Regions from separate parts of the Streptomyces roseofulvus genome, predicted to be linked through region 2. Evidence: riboswitches for the same ligand, from Rfam matches in the RefSeq annotation. Region 2 holds a riboswitch; the other holds the start of a gene.
What was found. A riboswitch is a leader RNA that binds a small molecule or an ion and turns the genes downstream of it on or off. The one in region 2 is predicted to bind glycine.
Positions count from the first base shown of each region.

Region 1: linked by a shared signal. The riboswitch ahead of gcvT (glycine cleavage system aminomethyltransferase GcvT) and the one ahead of gcvP (aminomethyl-transferring glycine dehydrogenase) in region 2 are both predicted to bind glycine.

Region 1 is NZ_BAAAWE010000001.1:5,641,419-5,650,495, reverse strand. It holds gene ABFY03_RS26250 (ABC transporter substrate-binding protein) at 1-1,321, opposite strand, end outside; gene ABFY03_RS26245 (enhanced serine sensitivity protein SseB C-terminal domain-containing protein) at 1,548-2,342, opposite strand; gene ABFY03_RS26240 (enhanced serine sensitivity protein SseB) at 2,430-3,170, opposite strand; gene ABFY03_RS26235 (AAA family ATPase) at 3,275-3,937, opposite strand; glycine riboswitch at 4,110-4,212, shown strand; glycine riboswitch at 4,214-4,311, shown strand; gene gcvT (glycine cleavage system aminomethyltransferase GcvT) at 4,365-5,480, shown strand; gene gcvH (glycine cleavage system protein GcvH) at 5,558-5,935, shown strand; gene glyA (serine hydroxymethyltransferase) at 5,960-7,228, shown strand; gene ABFY03_RS26215 (L-serine ammonia-lyase) at 7,378-8,748, shown strand; gene ABFY03_RS26210 (hypothetical protein) at 8,816-9,055, opposite strand.
Region 2 is NZ_BAAAWE010000001.1:1,489,701-1,498,777, reverse strand. It holds gene ABFY03_RS06885 (DUF881 domain-containing protein) at 1-94, shown strand, start outside; gene ABFY03_RS06880 (double zinc ribbon and FHA domain-containing protein) at 176-1,111, shown strand; gene ftsR (transcriptional regulator FtsR) at 1,143-1,901, shown strand; gene ABFY03_RS06870 (bifunctional nuclease family protein) at 1,992-2,459, shown strand; gene ABFY03_RS06865 (MerR family transcriptional regulator) at 2,700-3,317, shown strand; gene ABFY03_RS06860 (DNA polymerase IV) at 3,392-4,804, shown strand; gene ABFY03_RS06855 (PRC-barrel domain-containing protein) at 4,812-5,183, opposite strand; glycine riboswitch at 5,297-5,396, shown strand; glycine riboswitch at 5,397-5,512, shown strand; gene gcvP (aminomethyl-transferring glycine dehydrogenase) at 5,575-8,460, shown strand; gene ABFY03_RS06845 (DUF5999 family protein) at 8,532-8,738, opposite strand; gene ABFY03_RS06840 (hypothetical protein) at 9,068-9,077, opposite strand, start outside.

The sequences.
Region 1 (9,077 bases), 4.2 Mb from region 2:
GGTTCCACTTCTTCGGCTTGGGGTTGACCTTGATGCCGGCCTTCTCCAGGTCGGCCTTGACCAGCTCGAAGATGTCCTGCGGGGCAGGCATGTACGGGCGGGTGACCTCGGTCGGGTAGCAGAAGTCGACCGACAGGCCGCTCGCGCCGGCGCCGGCGAGGAGCGACTTGGCCTTGGCGGTGTCGAAGGCGTACTTCTTCACGTTCTCCGAGTAGCCGGCGACGGTGTCGGGCATGAACTGGGTCGCGACCTTGCCGCCCTCGGGCAGCTGGGTCTTGACGATGTTCTCGCGGTCGACGGCGTGCGCGATGGCCTGGCGGACCTCGGGCTTCTTCAGCGCCGGGTTGGCCTCCTGCGTCATACCGAGGTAGAGCAGGTTGAAGACGTCACGGGTCGGGACCTGGAAGCCGGCGCCCTCGAGGGTCTTGATGTCGGCGGGCGCGACCAGGTCGTAGCCGTCGATGTCACCGGCCTGGAGCGCCTGGCGGCGGCCCTCCTCGGTGTCGATCGTGCGGAAGACCAGGTTCTTGACCTTGGCCTTCTCACCCCAGTAGTCGTCGAAGCGCTCCAGGGCGACTTCCTTGTTGCCCTTGTTCCACTTCGTGATCTTGTACGGGCCGGTGCCGGCGACCGTGCCGGCCTCCTGGCTGTACTTGGGGTACGTGATGGCGTCGCCGGCCTCGGTGACCTGCTGCTTCGCGTACTCCTGGAGCGCCTTCGGCGAGTGGATCGCGAGGGCCTGGAGGGAGAAGCCGCCGGGGAGGTTGGCGGAGGGCTCGAAGACCTCGATGACGGCGGTGGCGTCGTCCTTGACCGTGCAGGACTTGTAGTTCGCCTTGGGCGTCTCCTTGTCCTCGTTGGCCTTGAAGCCGCCCATGATGGTCTGCCAGTAGTACGAGACCGCGCTCGACTGGTAGGTGCCCTTCCAGTTGAACCAGTAGTCGTAGTTGGCGCAGACCGCCTTCGCGTCGAAGGTCTCGCCGTCGTGGAACTTCACGCCCTTGCGGAGGTTGAAGGTCCAGACGGTGCCCTCGGGGTTGCTCGACCACTTCTCGGCGAGCCCGCCGATGAGCTTGCTGCCACCGGACTCGTGCTCCAGGAGCGCCTCGAACGCCTGACGGGTGACCCGGAAGGTCTCGCCGTCGGAGGCGAGGGCCGGGTCGAGGGAGGCCGGGTCGCCGGGGGCGCCGAACACGAAGGTGTCCTTGGCTCCGGACTTGTTCTCGTCCTTGTCCCGGTCGCTCGCGCAGCCCGTGGCGATGAGGCCGACCGTGATGGCCGCCGTCAGAGCCCGGGTCGACCGGGAATTGAGTATGCGCATGGGTCCACCCCTGGGTCGCCATGTGTGGTCTTGACCGGCCGAACGCTACTGGCGAGTGACGGCGCAGAGAACAGTCCGCATAGCGGTGATACCAACCTGAGACCCGGACACTCACCAAATCGGGCGGTTGCCGGACATCGACGGCCGGAGCGGCTTCAAGTGGACGCAAAACCCCGCCCTGGCAAGGCATTTCGGCCAGGGCGGGGTAACGGGTGCGAAGGGGGCGTCAGCGGTGCTGCGCCGGCGGGTAGCCGTATCCCGGACGGTGGGATCCCGCATGCTGGGACGGGGTGCCGTGCGCCTCGCGGTCGTAGAAGGGCCGCGCGTGGGCCCGCAGCCAGAGCGCGACCGGGTCGTACGCGTCGGAGAGCGCGACCGTCGAGACGGGCAGCCCCTCGGGCACGGCGTTGATCGACTGGCGCATCATCGCGCGCACCTCGTCCACGGTCGCCGCCGAACCGTCGTACAGATCGAGGCCGATGACCAGGTACGGGGTCCCGAGCGCGGGCTGCACCCAGCCGCGGCGGAGCGAGCGGACGGCCGGGGTCCGGTGCGCGTTCTGGGTCAGCTGGGCGTAGAAGTGCGGGATCTCCAGGGCGGGTTCGGAGACCCGGAGGGGCCCGGCGGGCATCCGGTCGAGGCCGGTGGCGATCCGCCGCAGATCGGCCCACGGGATGCCGACGCCGCCGCCGGGCGCGTGCGGGTTGAGCCAGACGCCCCAGCGCTCGGGGTAGAGGGCCCGGGCGATCTCACGGCCGGTGACGCGCTCGTGGGCGCGGTGCCAGCCGGAGGCGGCGAGTTCGCCGGCGGAGGTGACGCAGGGCGCGTACCCGAGGCCGTCGACCTCCATGTTGCCGTACTGGGCCTCCGGCGAGCCCGGGCTGCCCTGCCACAGCAGCATGTACAGCTCGCCGTCGGCCAGGGCGTGCAGCAGCCCCTCGTACGCGTCGTAGCGTCCGGGCGCCACCTGGCGCAGCATGTGCTCGACCTGTCCGGTCGTGGCGCCCCCTGACGCGCTCACCCTGGGTCCCGCCCCTCTGTCCTCTGTGTCGTACGGCTCGGTTCGGTGGATCGGTGTCGGTCGGTCCAGCTTAGACAGGACCGGAGGTCACCCGGTGGCGCGCTGGTAGAAGGGGCGCACCCGTTCCAGCATCCAGTCGCCGACCGGGTCGGCGGCCATGTCGAGCAGGATCAGGTTGACCGGCCAGGCGACCTCGACGCGGCCGAGGGCGCGGCCGAGGGCGTCCAGCGGGGCGTTGCGGTCGACGCCGTCCCAGCCGGTGAGCTGGACGCCGACGAAGAGGGCCGGTTCGGTGCCCTCGACGCTGGCGAGGGTGCGGCGGGCGGTGGCGACGACGCCGGTGGCGTCGAACTCGGCGGCGGCCGCGGCGAGGAAGTCGACCGGGTCGTCCTGCCAGTCGGGCTCGAAGAGCCGGACCCGGCCTCCGGACGCGGGCCCGTCGAGGGCGGTGCGCCCGACCCGGCAGAGCTCGGCGACGGCGGGCGGGGGCAGCGGGACGCCGACGACGCCGCCGGGGTTCACCGCGATGCCGAGCTGCGGGGGCAGCCCGCGGGCGAAGTCACGGGCGGGGGCGACGGTGAAGGACATGTGGTCGCCGACGCAGGCGAGGAACTGCTCCTGCGAGCTGTAGACGGGGACGTAGGCGGCGCCGCCGATCTCCATCGTGGCGAGGTCCAGGCTGGGGCTGTCGGGGCCGCCGCCGTTGGGCAGCGGGACCCAGACCTGGCTGCGGCCGAGCACCTCGATGAGCCGGCCTCCGGCCGCGGGCTCCCCGAGCGCGGCGGCCAGCGCCTCCTCCAGCTCGTTGCCCGGCCACGTCACGTCCACGGTGGTTCCGTCCCCTTCTCGTACGGCCCTGGTCCCGGCCGTCCCGCAGCACCCTAACGCCGCCCCGCCCCGGCCGTGACCAGAACCCGCCTCCGGGACGGGCGTCAGGCGGTGTCGCGGAAGCCGATGCGGCGCAGCACGGTCGCCGCGTCCCGGTCGAGGAGGGTGGCGGAGGCGCAGCCGCGGGGCAGCCGGCCCGCCTCGACGGCGGCGACGAGCCGGCCGACGGCCCTGCGGTGCCGGGCGAAGGCGTACGCGGACACCCCCCGGCCCCGCTCGCGCTGGCCGTCCCGGGCGGTGGCCGGATCGACGTCGAGGAGGACCAGGTGGAGGGCGCGGCCGCGGCGGGCGGCGGAGCGGGCCAGCCAGCCGCGGACCCAGGACTGGGTGCCGCAGTCGTGGACGACGACCCCGGCGCCGGAGCGCAGGGCCCGCCGGAGCCCGGCGTAGTGGGCGATCCGGACCAGCGGGCGGTAGAGCGCGTACGGCAGGAGGCGGGGCATCCGGGCCTCCCAGCGCTCGCGGGCGTCCTGCGAGTCGACGCCGCGGCCCTCGGCGGTCCGCCGCAGCAGCGTGGACTTGCCGCTGCCGGGCAGTCCGGAGACGACCACGACGTCGCCGGCGGCGAAGGTCAGGGCGCGCGGGCCGCGCCCGCCCCGGTCGCGCAGGTCCCGCACGACGCGCCCGCGGGCGCGGGTCCGGGCGCGGGCCCGCTGGGCCGGTATGGCTGCTTCGCCGGCGAAGACGCCGGTGTGCTGGATCCTCATCGCTGCTCCCCCTGTCGGGCCCCGGGAGACGTACCGGGTGACCTCACGGAGACCCTTGCCCACGAAGTGTAAAGAAACGGTAATCCGAGACAAGCGATTTGCGGCGCCGACACCGTATGCGAGGATGTGCGCGCCAGGCGCGCGCAGCGCCCACAACCGCATACCGGCCGCTCGAATCCGCGCGGGAGAGTTCCGGACCGGCCCTGGGGCCGTCCGGGCGCCGAAGGAGCAAGTCCCTCCCTTGAATCTCTCAGGCCCCGTACCGCGTGGATGAGGCAGATCTGAAAAGCGGGACACCCGTCGTGTCCCCACCCAAGGTGCAAGCCGGGGATGCCCCCGGTGAACCTCTCAGGTTCCATGACAGATGGGGAGGAACGTCCTTGCCTGTCATGTTTTCCGCCTTCGGGACCCGGGAGCCACGTCCATCATGAGCACCACCCCCCGCCTGACCGCCCTCGATGCCCTGCATCGTTCGCTGGGCGCGACCATGACCGACTTCGCCGGCTGGGACATGCCGCTGCGGTACGGCAGCGAGCGCGACGAGCACAACGCCGTCCGCACCCGGGCCGGCCTCTTCGACCTCTCCCACATGGGCGAGATCACCGTGACCGGCCCGCAGGCCGTCGACCTGCTCGACTACGCCCTGGTCGGCAACATCTCCACGGTGGGCAACGGCCGCGCCCGCTACACGATGATCTGCCAGGAGGACGGCGGGATCCTCGACGACCTGATCGTCTACCGCCTCGGCGAGACCGAGTACATGGTGGTGGCGAACGCCTCCAACGCCCAGGTCGTCCTGGACGCCCTGGTGGCCCGTGCCGGGGGCTTCGACGCCGAGGTCCGCGACGACCGCGACGCGTACGCCCTGCTCGCCGTGCAGGGCCCCGAGTCCCCCGGCATCCTCAAGCAGCTCACCGACGCCGACCTGGACGGCCTGAAGTACTACGCGGGCCTCCCCGGCACCGTCGCCGGCGTCCCGGCGCTGATCGCCCGGACCGGCTACACCGGCGAGGACGGCTTCGAGCTCTTCCTGAAGCCGGAGCACGCCGAGGGCGTCTGGAAGGCCCTGACCGAGGCGGGCGCGGGCGTCGGCCTGATCCCGTGCGGCCTGTCCTGCCGCGACACGCTCCGCCTGGAGGCGGGCATGCCGCTGTACGGGCACGAGCTCACCACCTCGCTCACCCCCTTCGACGCCGGTCTCGGCCGGGTCGTGAAGTTCGAGAAGCCGGGCGACTTCGTCGGCCGCAAGGCCCTGGAGGCCGCCGCCGAGCGCGCCGAGACCGCCCCGCCGCGCAAGCTGGTCGGCCTGATCGCCGAGGGCCGCCGCGTCCCGCGCGCCGGCATGCAGGTCGTCTTCGGCGGCGAGGCCGTCGGCGAGATCACCTCCGGCGCCCCCTCCCCCACGCTCGGCGTGCCGATCGCGATGGCGTACGTCGACGCGGCGCACGCGGCCCCCGGGACCGAGGGCGTGGGCGTGGACATCCGCGGCACCCACGAGCCCTACAAGGTCGTGGCGCTGCCGTTCTACAAGCGCCAGAAGTGACGCATTCGTCTCACGACACGTCTCACCCCGCAAGACCCCCGTACATCCGCACTCCCCCGATCCAGGAGAATCAGGCCATGAGCAACCCCCAGCAGCTTCGCTACAGCAAGGAGCACGAGTGGCTGTCGGCCGTCGAGGACGGCGTCGCCACGGTCGGCATCACCGAGCACGCGGCCAACGCCCTCGGTGACATCGTGTTCGTCCAGCTCCCCGAGGTCGGCTCCACCGTGACCGCGACCGAGGAGTGCGGCGAGCTGGAGTCGACCAAGTCCGTGAGCGAGCTGTACTCCCCGGTGACCGGCGAGGTCGTCGAGGCGAACCAGGACGTCGTGGACGACCCGTCGCTGGTGAACTCCGCTCCGTTCGAGGGCGGCTGGCTGTTCAAGGTGCGCCTCACGGCCGAGCAGGACGACCTGCTCACCGCCGACGAGTACACCGCCTTCACCGCAGGCTGACCGAGACCCCGTAGGGATCGCTTCATGTCGCTTCTGAACACTCCCCTCCACGAGCTGGACCCCGACGTCGCCGCCACCGTCGACGCCGAGCTCCGCCGTCAGCAGTCCACCCTCGAGATGATCGCCTCGGAGAACTTCGCTCCGGTCGCGGTCATGGAGGCCCAGGGCTCCGTCCTCACCAACAAGTACGCCGAGGGCTACCCGGGCCGCCGCTACTACGGCGGCTGCGAGCACGTCGACGTGGCCGAGCAGATCGCGATCGACCGGATCAAGGACCTGTTCGGCGCCGAGTACGCCAACGTGCAGCCGCACTCCGGCGCCTCCGCCAACCAGGCCGCGCTCTTCGCGATGGCCCAGCCGGGCGACACGATCCTCGGCCTGGACCTGGCGCACGGCGGTCACCTGACCCACGGCATGCGCCTGAACTTCTCGGGCAAGCAGTTCAACGTGGTCGCGTACCACGTGGACGAGGCCGGCCTGGTCGACATGGCCGAGGTCGAGCGCCTGGCCAAGGAGCACCGCCCGAAGGTGATCATCGCCGGCTGGTCGGCGTACCCGCGTCAGCTGGACTTCGCGGAGTTCCGCCGGATCGCCGACGAGGTCGAGGCGTACCTGTGGGTCGACATGGCCCACTTCGCCGGCCTGGTCGCGGCCGGTCTGCACCCGAACCCGGTCGCGTACGCGGACGTGGTGACCTCCACCACGCACAAGACGCTCGGCGGCCCGCGCGGCGGCGTCATCCTGGCGAAGAAGGAGTTCGCGAAGAAGCTGAACTCCTCGGTCTTCCCCGGCTTCCAGGGCGGCCCGCTGGAGCACGTGATCGCGGCCAAGGCGGTCTCCTTCAAGGTCGCGGCCTCGGAGGAGTTCAAGGAGCGCCAGCAGCGCACCCTGGACGGCGCCCGGATCCTGGCCGAGCGCCTGGTCCAGGACGACGTCACGGCGCACGGCGTCTCGGTCCTCTCCGGCGGCACCGACGTGCACCTGGTCCTGGTGGACCTGCGGAACTCGGAGCTCGACGGCCAGCAGGCCGAGGACCGGCTCCACGAGGTCGGCATCACGGTCAACCGGAACGCCGTCCCGAACGACCCGCGCCCGCCGATGGTCACCTCCGGCCTGCGCATCGGCACGCCGGCCCTCGCCACCCGCGGCTTCGGGGCCGAGGACTTCACCGAGGTCGCCGACATCATCGCCGAGGCCCTCAAGCCGGGCTACGACGAGGACAAGGCCGCGGCGCTGAAGGCCCGCGTGACGGCGCTGGCCGACAAGCACCCGCTGTACCCCGGCCTGAAGTAATTTCGTACGATTTAGTTCCGAGCCTGTTCGTACGGAACACCTGGGGCACCGCGCACACTGGACGGTGAGCGCGGTGCCCCGCCCCATGCTCAGCGTTTCTGCACCACCCCGGCAGACAACGACGTCTAGCCCCCACAAGGAGTCCTTCCGTGGCCATCTCGGTCTTCGACCTGTTCTCGATCGGCATCGGCCCGTCGAGCTCCCACACGGTGGGCCCCATGCGCGCGGCCCGGATGTTCGCCCGCCGGCTGAAGAACGAGGGCCTCCTGGCGCGGACGGCCTCGGTCCGGGCCGAGCTGTACGGCTCGCTGGGCGCGACCGGCCACGGCCACGGGACCCCGAAGGCGGTCCTCCTCGGCCTGGAAGGGAACTCGCCGCGCACGGTCGACGTGGAGAGCGCCGACGACGAGTTCGAGCGGATCAAGGCGAGCGGGCGGATCAACCTGCTCGGCGCCCACGAGATCCCGTTCTCCTTCGACGACGACCTCGTCCTGCACCGCCGCAAGGCGCTGCCCTACCACGCCAACGGCATGACGGTCTTCGCGTACGACGCCGAGGGCGGGCTCGTCCTGGAGAAGACGTACTACTCGGTCGGCGGCGGCTTCGTCGTCGACGAGGACGCGGTGGCGGGCGAGAACCCGATCATCCCGGACGACACCGTCCTGAAGTACCCCTTCCGCACCGGCGACGAGCTGCTCCGCCTCACCAAGGAGACCGGCCTGTCGATCTCCTCGCTGATGCTGGAGAACGAGAAGGCGTGGCGGACCGAGGAGGAGATCCGCGCGGGGCTCCTGGAGATCTGGCGGGTCATGCAGTCCTGCGTCTCGCGCGGCATGTCCCGCGAGGGCATCCTCCCCGGCGGCCTGAAGGTCCGCCGCCGCGCCGCGACCTCCGCCCGCAAGCTGCGCTCCGAGGGCGACCCGGCGGCGCACGCGATGGAGTGGATCACGCTCTACGCCATGGCGGTGAACGAGGAGAACGCGGCGGGCGGCCGGGTGGTCACCGCCCCGACCAACGGCGCGGCCGGCATCATCCCCGCCGTCCTGCACTACTACATGAACTTCGTCCCGGGCGCCGACGAGGACGGCATCGTCCGCTTCCTCCTGGCGGCGGGCGCGGTCGGCATGCTCTTCAAGGAGAACGCCTCGATCTCCGGCGCCGAGGTCGGCTGCCAGGGCGAGGTCGGCTCGGCCTGCTCGATGGCGGCGGGCGCCCTCGCCGAGGTCCTGGGCGGCTCCCCCGAGCAGGTGGAGAACGCGGCCGAGATCGGCATGGAGCACAACCTGGGCCTGACCTGCGACCCGGTCGGCGGCCTGGTCCAGATCCCCTGCATCGAGCGGAACGGCATGGCGGCGGTCAAGGCCGTGACGGCGGCGAAGATGTCGATGCGCGGCGACGGCAGCCACCTGGTCTCCCTCGACAAGGTCATCAAGACCATGAAGGAGACCGGCGCGGACATGAGCGTCAAGTACAAGGAGACCGCCCGCGGCGGCCTCGCGGTGAACATCATCGAGTGCTGAGCACGCGCGCGCGTACGTGACGCACGGCCGGTCCCGCCCCCGCGGGACCGGCCTTCGCGCGTGCGGGTCAGTAGCGGACCCAGAGGACGTAGACGTCCGGGCGGCTGGGGTGGAAGGGCTCGCAGAAGTAGATCTTGCCCCACATCCACTCGCCCGCCTGGCCGGCCGCCTGGCACTCCGCGTACGAGGCGTGGTGGCTGCGCGGATAGAAGCCGGGACCGGCGGCCTCGGCGGTGCCGGCGGCGCCGAGGGCGAGGGCCCCGGCGGTGGCCGCGGTGGCGAGGGCGGCGGCGACGCGACGGAACATGGCATGTCCTCCTGAAATGAAC
Region 2 (9,077 bases):
GGCCACGGCCACGGTGGAGCGGTCGGCGAAGATCGTCGTCGACGCCTTGCGACCCGCGAAGCGGCCTGACTACGCTCGGTCGTCCTCCCAGTGAGAGAGGGGGCGAGGGGTCCCGCGACATGGGCTGGAGCGTTGCGGGGGGTCGGCGCACCACAACGGTGGTGCGTGGTGGAAACTGTCCGGAGGATGCGGACGTTGTGAAGGTGTCCGGGTCGGCAGGTGTGATGGATCTCGGTTCGTCCTGCCCCACGGGCGGGTCTGTTTCGGTCAAGGGGAATCGCCCGTGAAGTTGTTTGCGAAGTTGTTCGGCAAGAGCGCACGCGAGGACGGCGGCAACGCCAGGCACCGCGCGCCGCGCCATGCCCAGAGCGAGGAGCAGGGCGGCGAGCGCCCGCTCTTCCGTGACGAGGTCGGTGGCGACATTCCGGGCGCGCCGGGCGCGTCGTCTGTTGACCCCGCCGGTGCCGCGCGCATAGGTTTCGGTGAACCATCAACCTCAAGTACGGGTGGAGGGTTCAACCCCGATCCGTACGCGACCCAGACCTCCGCGGGGCAGCCGCGGCAGGAGGACGCGTCCATGCCGGTGTGTACGAGGTGCGGTCACCGCAATACGGCGGACAGCCGGTTCTGCTCCCACTGCGGCACGCCGCTGCGGGGCGGGATCGCCGCCGAGCGTCCTTCCGAGACGACGTCGACGATCTCGATCTCGGGCCTGGAGGCGTACGACGCCGAGACCACCGGCCAGATCGCGATGCCGGCGCTGTCCGCCGAGGCCCTCGCGGCCGTCGAGGCGCTGCCGCCGGGCTCCGCGCTCCTGGTGGTGCGCCGCGGTCCGAACTCGGGCAGCCGCTTCCTCCTGGACGGCGAGCTGACGACGGCCGGCCGGCACCCGCAGAGCGACATCTTCCTGGACGACTTCACGGTCTCCCGGCGGCACGTCGAGTTCCGCCGGCGCCAGGACGGCAGCTTCACCGTCGCCGACGTGGGCAGCCTCAACGGCACCTACCTCAACCGTGAGCCGATCGACTCCGACGTGGTGCTCAACAACGGCGACGAGGTGCAGATCGGCAAGTACCGGCTGGTCTTCTACGCGAGCCAGCGAGGCGTCTGACACGCCTGGCGGAGATCTTCAGGAAAGGCCCATGGTGCGAACACCGACGGGCGGTGCCGGCTCCGGCACCGCCACCGCGGGTGACCGGCTGGTGAGTATCGGCACCGTGCTGAACCAGCTGCGGGACGAGTTTCCCGAAGTGACGATCTCCAAGATCCGCTTCCTGGAGGCCGAGGGGCTCGTCGAGCCCCGGCGCACGGCCTCCGGGTACCGGAAGTTCAGTCCGCAGGACGTGGAGCGGCTCGCCGCCGTCCTGCGGATGCAGCGCGACCACTACCTTCCGCTGAAGGTCATCCGGGAGCACCTCGACGCCCTCGCCCGCGGCGAGCAGGTGCGGCTCCCGGCGCCCGGGCGGCGCCGTGACCTGCTGGACGGCCTGCTCGACGGCCCCGCGGACGAGGCGGCCGGGGAGCGGCCGGCCGTGATGCGGCTCGGGCGGGCCGAGCTGGTCGCCGCGGCCGGGGTCACCGAGGCCGAGCTGGCGGAGTGGGAGTCGTACGGCCTGATCGGCGAGAGCGAGGGCGGCGGCTACGACGCGGAGAGCGTGAACGTGGCGCGCATCGTCGCCGATCTGGGGCGGTTCGGGCTGGAACCCCGGCACCTGCGGGCCGTGAAGGCGTCGGCGGACCGGGAGGCCGGGCTGATCGAGCAGGTCGTGGCGCCGCTGCGCCGCCACCGCAACCCGCAGACCAGGGCGCATGCCGAGGAGACCGCCGCCGAGCTGGCGCAGCTGTCGGTGCGGCTGCACGCCGCGCTGGTGCAGACGGCGCTCGGGATCCGCCTCCAGTGACCTCCCCGGAGGGCTCCGCCGCCGGGTCGCGGGGGCGCTGAGCGGGGGCCCGACTATCCAAACCGGTCGGGCACGTCCTAGGGTTGCTGTGTGAACGAGCTCGACGTTGTGGGTGTCCGGGTGGAAATGCCCTCCAACCAGCCGATCGTGCTCCTGCGCGAGGTGGGAGGCGATCGGTACCTGCCCATCTGGATCGGACCCGGCGAGGCGACCGCGATCGCCTTCGCCCAGCAGGGCATGGCGCCGCCCAGGCCGCTGACGCACGACCTGTTCAAGGACGTGCTGGAGGCCGTGGGCCAGGAGCTCACCCAGGTCCGCATCACTGATCTGCGGGACGGGGTCTTCTACGCCGAGCTGGTCTTCGCCAGCGGTGTGGAAGTGAGCGCGCGGCCGTCCGACGCGATAGCCCTGGCCCTGCGGACCGGTTCGCCGATCTTCGGCAGCGACGGTGTCCTCGACGACGCCGGCATCGCGATCCCCGACGAGCAGGAGGACGAGGTGGAGAAGTTCCGCGAGTTCCTCGACCAGATCTCGCCCGAGGACTTCGGGAGCCAGTGACGGCCCCCGGGCTCCGGGAGCCGGTGGCGGGGGAGGACCCCTGGCGCCGGCCGGGCCGCGGTGGGAAGGGGCGTTCGAGCGGCGCCGTCGGCGCATTCGAGTAGCCTTTCCCCGGAGAGGGATGCGTGAAACCACTCTCCGGGTGATTATCACTCGGCGTGCCGAGTGTGGCGATCGTTGACGCACCCCTGGCGACTGCCTACCTTCGAGTGGGCAGGTCAAGGACGGAGGGTCGGCGTGATGAGCAGCGCGGACGGTACGGCAGGGAGCTCGCTCGGACGCGTGTCCGAGGAGAGCGCTCCGTATCCGCTTCACGGCAGTGTGGGCGACTTCGGCACGGAGACGGGCACCGGGGTGGCGGACGAGGCGATCGGCTACCGAGGCCCCACGGCCTGCGCGGCCGCCGGCATCACCTACCGCCAGCTGGACTACTGGGCGCGCACCGGGCTCGTCGAGCCGAGCGTGCGGCCCGCGTACGGCTCCGGCACGCAGCGGCTCTACAGCTTCCGGGACGTCGTCGTCCTGAAGATCGTCAAGCGTTTCCTCGACACGGGCGTCGCCCTCCAGAACATCCGGGCGGCCGTGCAGCACCTGCGCGCCCGCGGCTTCCGCGATCTGGAGCGCATGACGCTGATGAGCGACGGCGCGACGGTCTACGAGTGCTCCTCGCCCGACGAGGTCGTCTCGCTGCTCCAGGGCGGGCAGGGCGTCTTCGGCATCGCGGTGGGCGTCGTCTGGCGGGACGTCGAGTCGGCGCTCTCGCAGCTGCACGGGGAGCGGGTCGACACCGGCGAGACGCTGGTCCGGCACAACCCGCAGGACGAGCTGGCGCGGCGACGGCGCGACCGGGCCGTCTGAGGGTCCCTTCCGGCCGGTGCGGGCGGGCTCGCCCGTACCGGCGATTGTCAGTGGTGTGAGGCAGCATCGGAGTCGTGAGAGCCGCCCCCACGATCCTGCATCTGGACATGGACGCCTTCTTCGCCGCCGCCGAGCAGGCGTCGAAGCCGAGCCTGCGCGGCAAGCCCGTCGTCGTGGGCGGGCTCGGGCCGCGGGGCGTGGTCGCCACCGCCTCGTACGAGGCGCGGCGCTTCGGGGTGCACTCGGCGATGCCGATGGGGCAGGCGCGGCGGCTGGCGCCCAACGCCGCGTACCTGGTGCCGCGGTTCGCCTTCTACCGGGCGATCAGCGGCCAGGTCATGGAGCTGCTGGGGCGGCTGTCGCCGCTGGTGGAGCCGCTGAGCCTCGACGAGGCGTTCGTGGACCTGGAGGCCGGGGGGCTGGCGGACGACAGCGCGAGCGCCCGGGCGGTGGGGGAGCGGCTGCGGGCGGAGATCCTGGCGACGACCGGGCTGACCGGGTCCGTGGGGCTCGCCGGATCCAAGATGCTGGCCAAGATCGCCTCGGAGGAGGCGAAGCCGGACGGTCTGGTGCTCATCGAGCCGGGCACCGAGCGCGCGCTCCTCGCGCCCCGGTCGGTGCGGATCATCCCCGGCGTCGGGCCGGCAACCGGCGACCATCTGCGGCGGGCCGGGATCACGACGGTCGCCGACGTCGTGGAGGCCGGCGAGGACGAGCTCGTGAGGATCCTGGGGCGGTCGCACGGGGCCGGGCTGTACCGGATGGCGCTGGGGCACGACGACCGGCCGGTGGTGGCCGAGCGGGACGCCAAGTCGGTCTCCGTGGAGGACACCTTCGACGTCGACCTGCACGACCGGCTGCGGATCCGGCTGGAGGTGGAGCGGCTGGCGGAGCGGTGCGTGGCGCGGCTGCGGGGCTCGGGGCACTCGGGGCGGACCATCGTGCTGAAGGTGCGCCGGTATGACTTCTCGACGCTGACCCGGTCCGAGACGCTGCGGGGGCCGACGGACGACCCGCTGGTGGTGCGGGAGGCCGCCGAGCGGCTGCTGGAGCTCGTGGACACGACCGGCGGGGTGCGGCTGCTCGGGGTCGGGGTGAGCGGGCTCGCCGACTACACGCAGGAGGACCTGTTCGCCCAGGCCGAGGCCTCGGAGGAGGCCGCGGGGAGCGGCGCGGCGGAGCCGGTGGCGGATGCCGTGCCGTCCGTGGTGCCCGCCGCGCCGCCGACCGCCACCGAGACCGCGGTACGGCGCTGGGCGCCGGGTCACGACGTGCGGCACGCGGTGCTCGGCGCCGGCTGGGTGCAGGGGAGCGGGCTCGGGCGGGTCACCGTCCGCTTCGAGGAGCCCGGCGGCACGGCTCCGGGACGGGTGCGCACCTTCTCGGTGGACGATCCCGACCTGGAGCCGGCCGATCCGCTGCCGCTGGTGCCGGGCGGGGTGACGGGGGCGGAGCGGGCCGCCCCGGTCGTCCGCCCGGGTGAGTGAGCGCGCGCTAGGCGGCGTCGTCCTGGCCCGCGAGGCGGCCGAAGTCCGGGATGTGCTCCGGCGGGGGCGGCAGCGTCAGCTCGTAGTGGCGGTAGAGCTGGAGTTCCTGCTCGGGGGAGAGGTGCCGGCCCACGCCGAAGTCCGGGGCGTCCTTGATGAGGGAGCGGTCGAAGGGGATGTGGAGGCCGTCGTCGGCCAGCTCGCTCGGCTCCAGCGGGACGAAGGCGTCCCGGCTGAACAGGCCCGTGCGGACGGCCGCCCACTCGGGGACGCCGGTCGCGTCGTCCAGGTACACCTCGTCCACGGTTCCGATCTTGTGTCCGTTCCGGTCGAACGCCTTGCGGCCGATCAGGCTGCGCGGATCGATGTCGGTCTGCACGGTCCCTCCAACTGGTCGCAACTGCACTACACCCCTACGAAAGTGCACATCTGCGATGTCGGCCACTTGAGCGATGACAGCGACAACGGCGCTGGTAGGCTGGCTGTGGCTGTCGACACCGTGCGGGAGAGTCCTCCGGAGAAGGTTTCCGGGGGCGCCGAAGGAGCAAATCCTCCCCGGAATCTCTCAGGCACCCGGTACCGCGCGGGCGAGGTCACTCTGGAAAGCAGGGCGGGAGTCCGACGGCCCCCGCTCTCACCGACGGTGAAAGCCGGCGTGCCCCGCGCGTGCCGGTGAAGCTCTCAGGTTGAGATGACAGAGGGGGAGGCCGTCCGGGCACCCGCGCCGAGGTGCCCCTCGCAGGTCGTGACGACCAGGAGGCCCCCGCATCATGACCGCCAACCGCACTCCGCTCTCCGAGCTCGAACAGGGAATCCCCTTCGAGCAGCGGCACATCGGACCCGACGCCGAGGCGCGGGCCAAGATGCTCGCCCAGGTCGGGTACGGCTCGCTCGACGAGCTGACGGCCGCCGCGGTGCCGGACGTCATCAAGAACGCCGAGGCGCTGGACCTGCCCGGCGCCCGCACCGAGGCCGAGGTCCTCGCCGAGCTGCGCGCCCTCGCCGGCCGCAACCAGGTCCTCGCCCCGATGATCGGCCTCGGCTACTACGGCACCTTCACGCCGCCGGTCATCCTCCGCAACGTCATGGAGAACCCGGCCTGGTACACGGCGTACACGCCCTACCAGCCGGAGATCTCGCAGGGCCGCCTGGAGGCGCTGCTCAACTTCCAGACGATGGTCGCCGACCTGACCGGTCTGCCGACCTCCGGCGCCTCCCTCCTCGACGAGGGCACCGCCGCCGCCGAGGCCATGTCGCTCGCCCGCCGGGTCGGCAAGGTCAAGAACGGCGTCTTCCTCGTCGACGCCGACGCCCTCCCGCAGACGATCGCCGTCATCCAGACCCGCGCCGAGCCGACCGGTGTCGAGGTCGTCGTCGCCGACCTCTCCGACGGCATCCCGGCCGAGATCGCCGAGCGCGGCGTCTTCGGCGTGCTCCTCCAGTACCCGGGCGCCTCCGGCGCGGTCCGCGACATCAAGCCGCTGATCGACGCCGCCCACGAGCTCGGCGCGATCGTGACCGTCGCCGCCGACCTGCTCGCGCTCACCCTGCTCGAATCGCCGGGCTCGCTCGGCGCGGACATCGCCGTCGGCACCACCCAGCGCTTCGGCGTCCCGATGGGCTTCGGCGGCCCGCACGCCGGCTACATGGCCGTCCAGGACAAGCACGCCCGCTCGCTGCCCGGCCGCCTGGTCGGCGTCTCCGTCGACGCCGACGGCAACAAGGCCTACCGCCTCGCCCTGCAGACCCGCGAGCAGCACATCCGCCGCGAGAAGGCCACCAGCAACATCTGCACCGCCCAGGTGCTCCTCGCCGTCATGGCCGGCATGTACGCCGTCTACCACGGCCCGGACGGCCTGAAGCAGATCGCGCAGCGCACCCACCGGTACGCCGCGATCCTCGCCGCCGGCCTGACCGCCGGGGGCGTCGAGCTCACCCAGGGCGCCTTCTTCGACACGATCACCGCCCGGGTGCCCGGCCGCGCCGACGCCGTCGTCGCCGCCGCCCGCGAGGCCGGCGTCAACCTGTACCCGGTCGACGCCGACCACGTCTCCGTCTCCTGCGACGAGACCACCGGCCGCGAGCAGCTCGCCGCCGTCTGGGGCGCCTTCGGCGTCACCGGCGACGTCGAGGCCCTGGACGCCGCCACCGAGGACGCCCTCCCGGCCGCGCAGCTGCGCTCCGACGCGTACCTCACCCACCCGGTCTTCCACGCGCACCGCTCCGAGACCGCCATGCTGCGCTACCTGCGCCGCCTCGCGGACCGCGACTACGCGCTCGACCGCGGCATGATCCCGCTCGGCTCCTGCACCATGAAGCTGAACGCGACCACCGAGATGGAGCCGGTGACCTGGCCCGAGTTCGGCCAGATCCACCCCTTCGCGCCGATCGACCAGGCCCAGGGCTACGTCACGCTCATCACCGAGCTGGAGGAGCGCCTGGCCGAGGTCACCGGCTACGACAAGGTCTCGATCCAGCCGAACGCCGGTTCGCAGGGCGAGCTGGCCGGTCTCCTCGCGGTCCGCGCCTACCACCGCGCCAACGGCGACGAGCAGCGCACCGTCTGCCTCATCCCGTCCTCCGCGCACGGCACCAACGCCGCCTCCGCCGTGATGGCCGGCATGAAGGTCGTCGTCGTGAAGACCGCCGAGGACGGCGAGGTCGACGTCGAGGACCTGCGCGCCAAGATCGCGCAGCACCGCGACGAGCTCGCCGTGCTCATGATCACGTACCCGTCGACGCACGGCGTCTTCGAGGAGCACGTCGCCGACATCTGCGCCGAGGTCCACGAGGCCGGCGGCCAGGTGTACGTCGACGGCGCCAACCTCAACGCGCTGGTCGGCCTCGCCAAGCCGGGCCACTTCGGCGGCGACGTCTCGCACCTCAACCTGCACAAGACCTTCTGCATCCCGCACGGCGGCGGCGGCCCCGGCGTCGGCCCGGTCGGCGTCCGCGCCCACCTCGCCCCGTACCTGCCGAACCACCCGCTCCAGCCCACCGCGGGCCCGGAGACCGGCGTCGGCCCGATCTCGGCCGCCCCGTGGGGCTCCGCCGGCATCCTGCCCATCTCCTGGACGTACGTCCGCCTGATGGGCGGCGAGGGCCTGAAGCGCGCCACCCAGGTCGCCGTCCTCGCGGCGAACTACATCGCCAAGCGCCTGGAGCCGCACTACCCGGTGCTCTACACCGGCCCCGCCGGGCTCGTCGCGCACGAGTGCATCGTCGACCTGCGTCCGCTGACCAAGGCGACCGGCGTCACCGTCGACGACATCGCCAAGCGCCTGATCGACTACGGCTTCCACGCGCCGACCATGTCCTTCCCGGTCGCCGGCACGCTGATGATCGAGCCGACCGAGTCCGAGGACCTGGCCGAGCTGGACCGCTTCTGCGACACGATGATCGCGATCCGCGCCGAGATCGAGAAGGTCGGCTCCGGCGAGTGGCCCGCCGAGGACAACCCGCTGCGCAACGCCCCGCACACCGCGGCCGCGCTGGGCGGCGAGTGGGCCCACGCCTACGACCGTGACGTGGCGGTCTTCCCCGCCGGCGTCTCGGCCGCCGACAAGTACTGGCCGCCGGTCCGCCGCATCGACGGCGCCTTCGGCGACCGGAACCTGGTCTGCTCCTGCCCGCCGCTGGACGAGTACGACCACTGACCGCGGGCATGACAGAGGGCCGGTCCGGAGTCTCCTCCGGGCCGGCCCTCCGGCTGTGCCCGCGCGGTCGCTCAGGCCGCCGTCGTCACCCGGCCCGTCGTCAGCGGCCGGTGCGGAGCGATGATCTGCCCGTCCGGCAGCAGTTCGCCGGTGTCCTCGAAGAGCAGGACGCCGTTGCACAGCAGGCTCCACCCCTGCTCCGGATGGCAGGCCACCGGGCGGGCGGCCTCACGGTCGGCGGAGTCGGCGGTGGGACAGGCAGGCTGGTGCTGGCACATGGGTGGGTTCTTTCGCTGCGTCGTGGTGGTTTTCCTGCGGCTCTGCGCGCTCATGGCCGCCCCCGTCGGTCGGTTCGGTTCCGGTCCCAGTCTTGCCGCACGGACGCCCTTCCGCAGGTATTTCGCGTCAGCTCGTCCGCTCCTGGGAAGACGCATCACCCGCAGGGGCGGTTCAGGTCAACACCCCCGCCAATTCGGGTGGTTCGGGGTGGCCCGAGCGGGCTAGTCCGTACGGGCGGGGTGTTCGGCGCGGGCGTTCGGACGCGGGTTCCGGACAGCAGTGCGCCCCGTGACCCGAGGGGGTCACGGGGCGGTGCGCGCGGAGCGGATCAGGCGGGC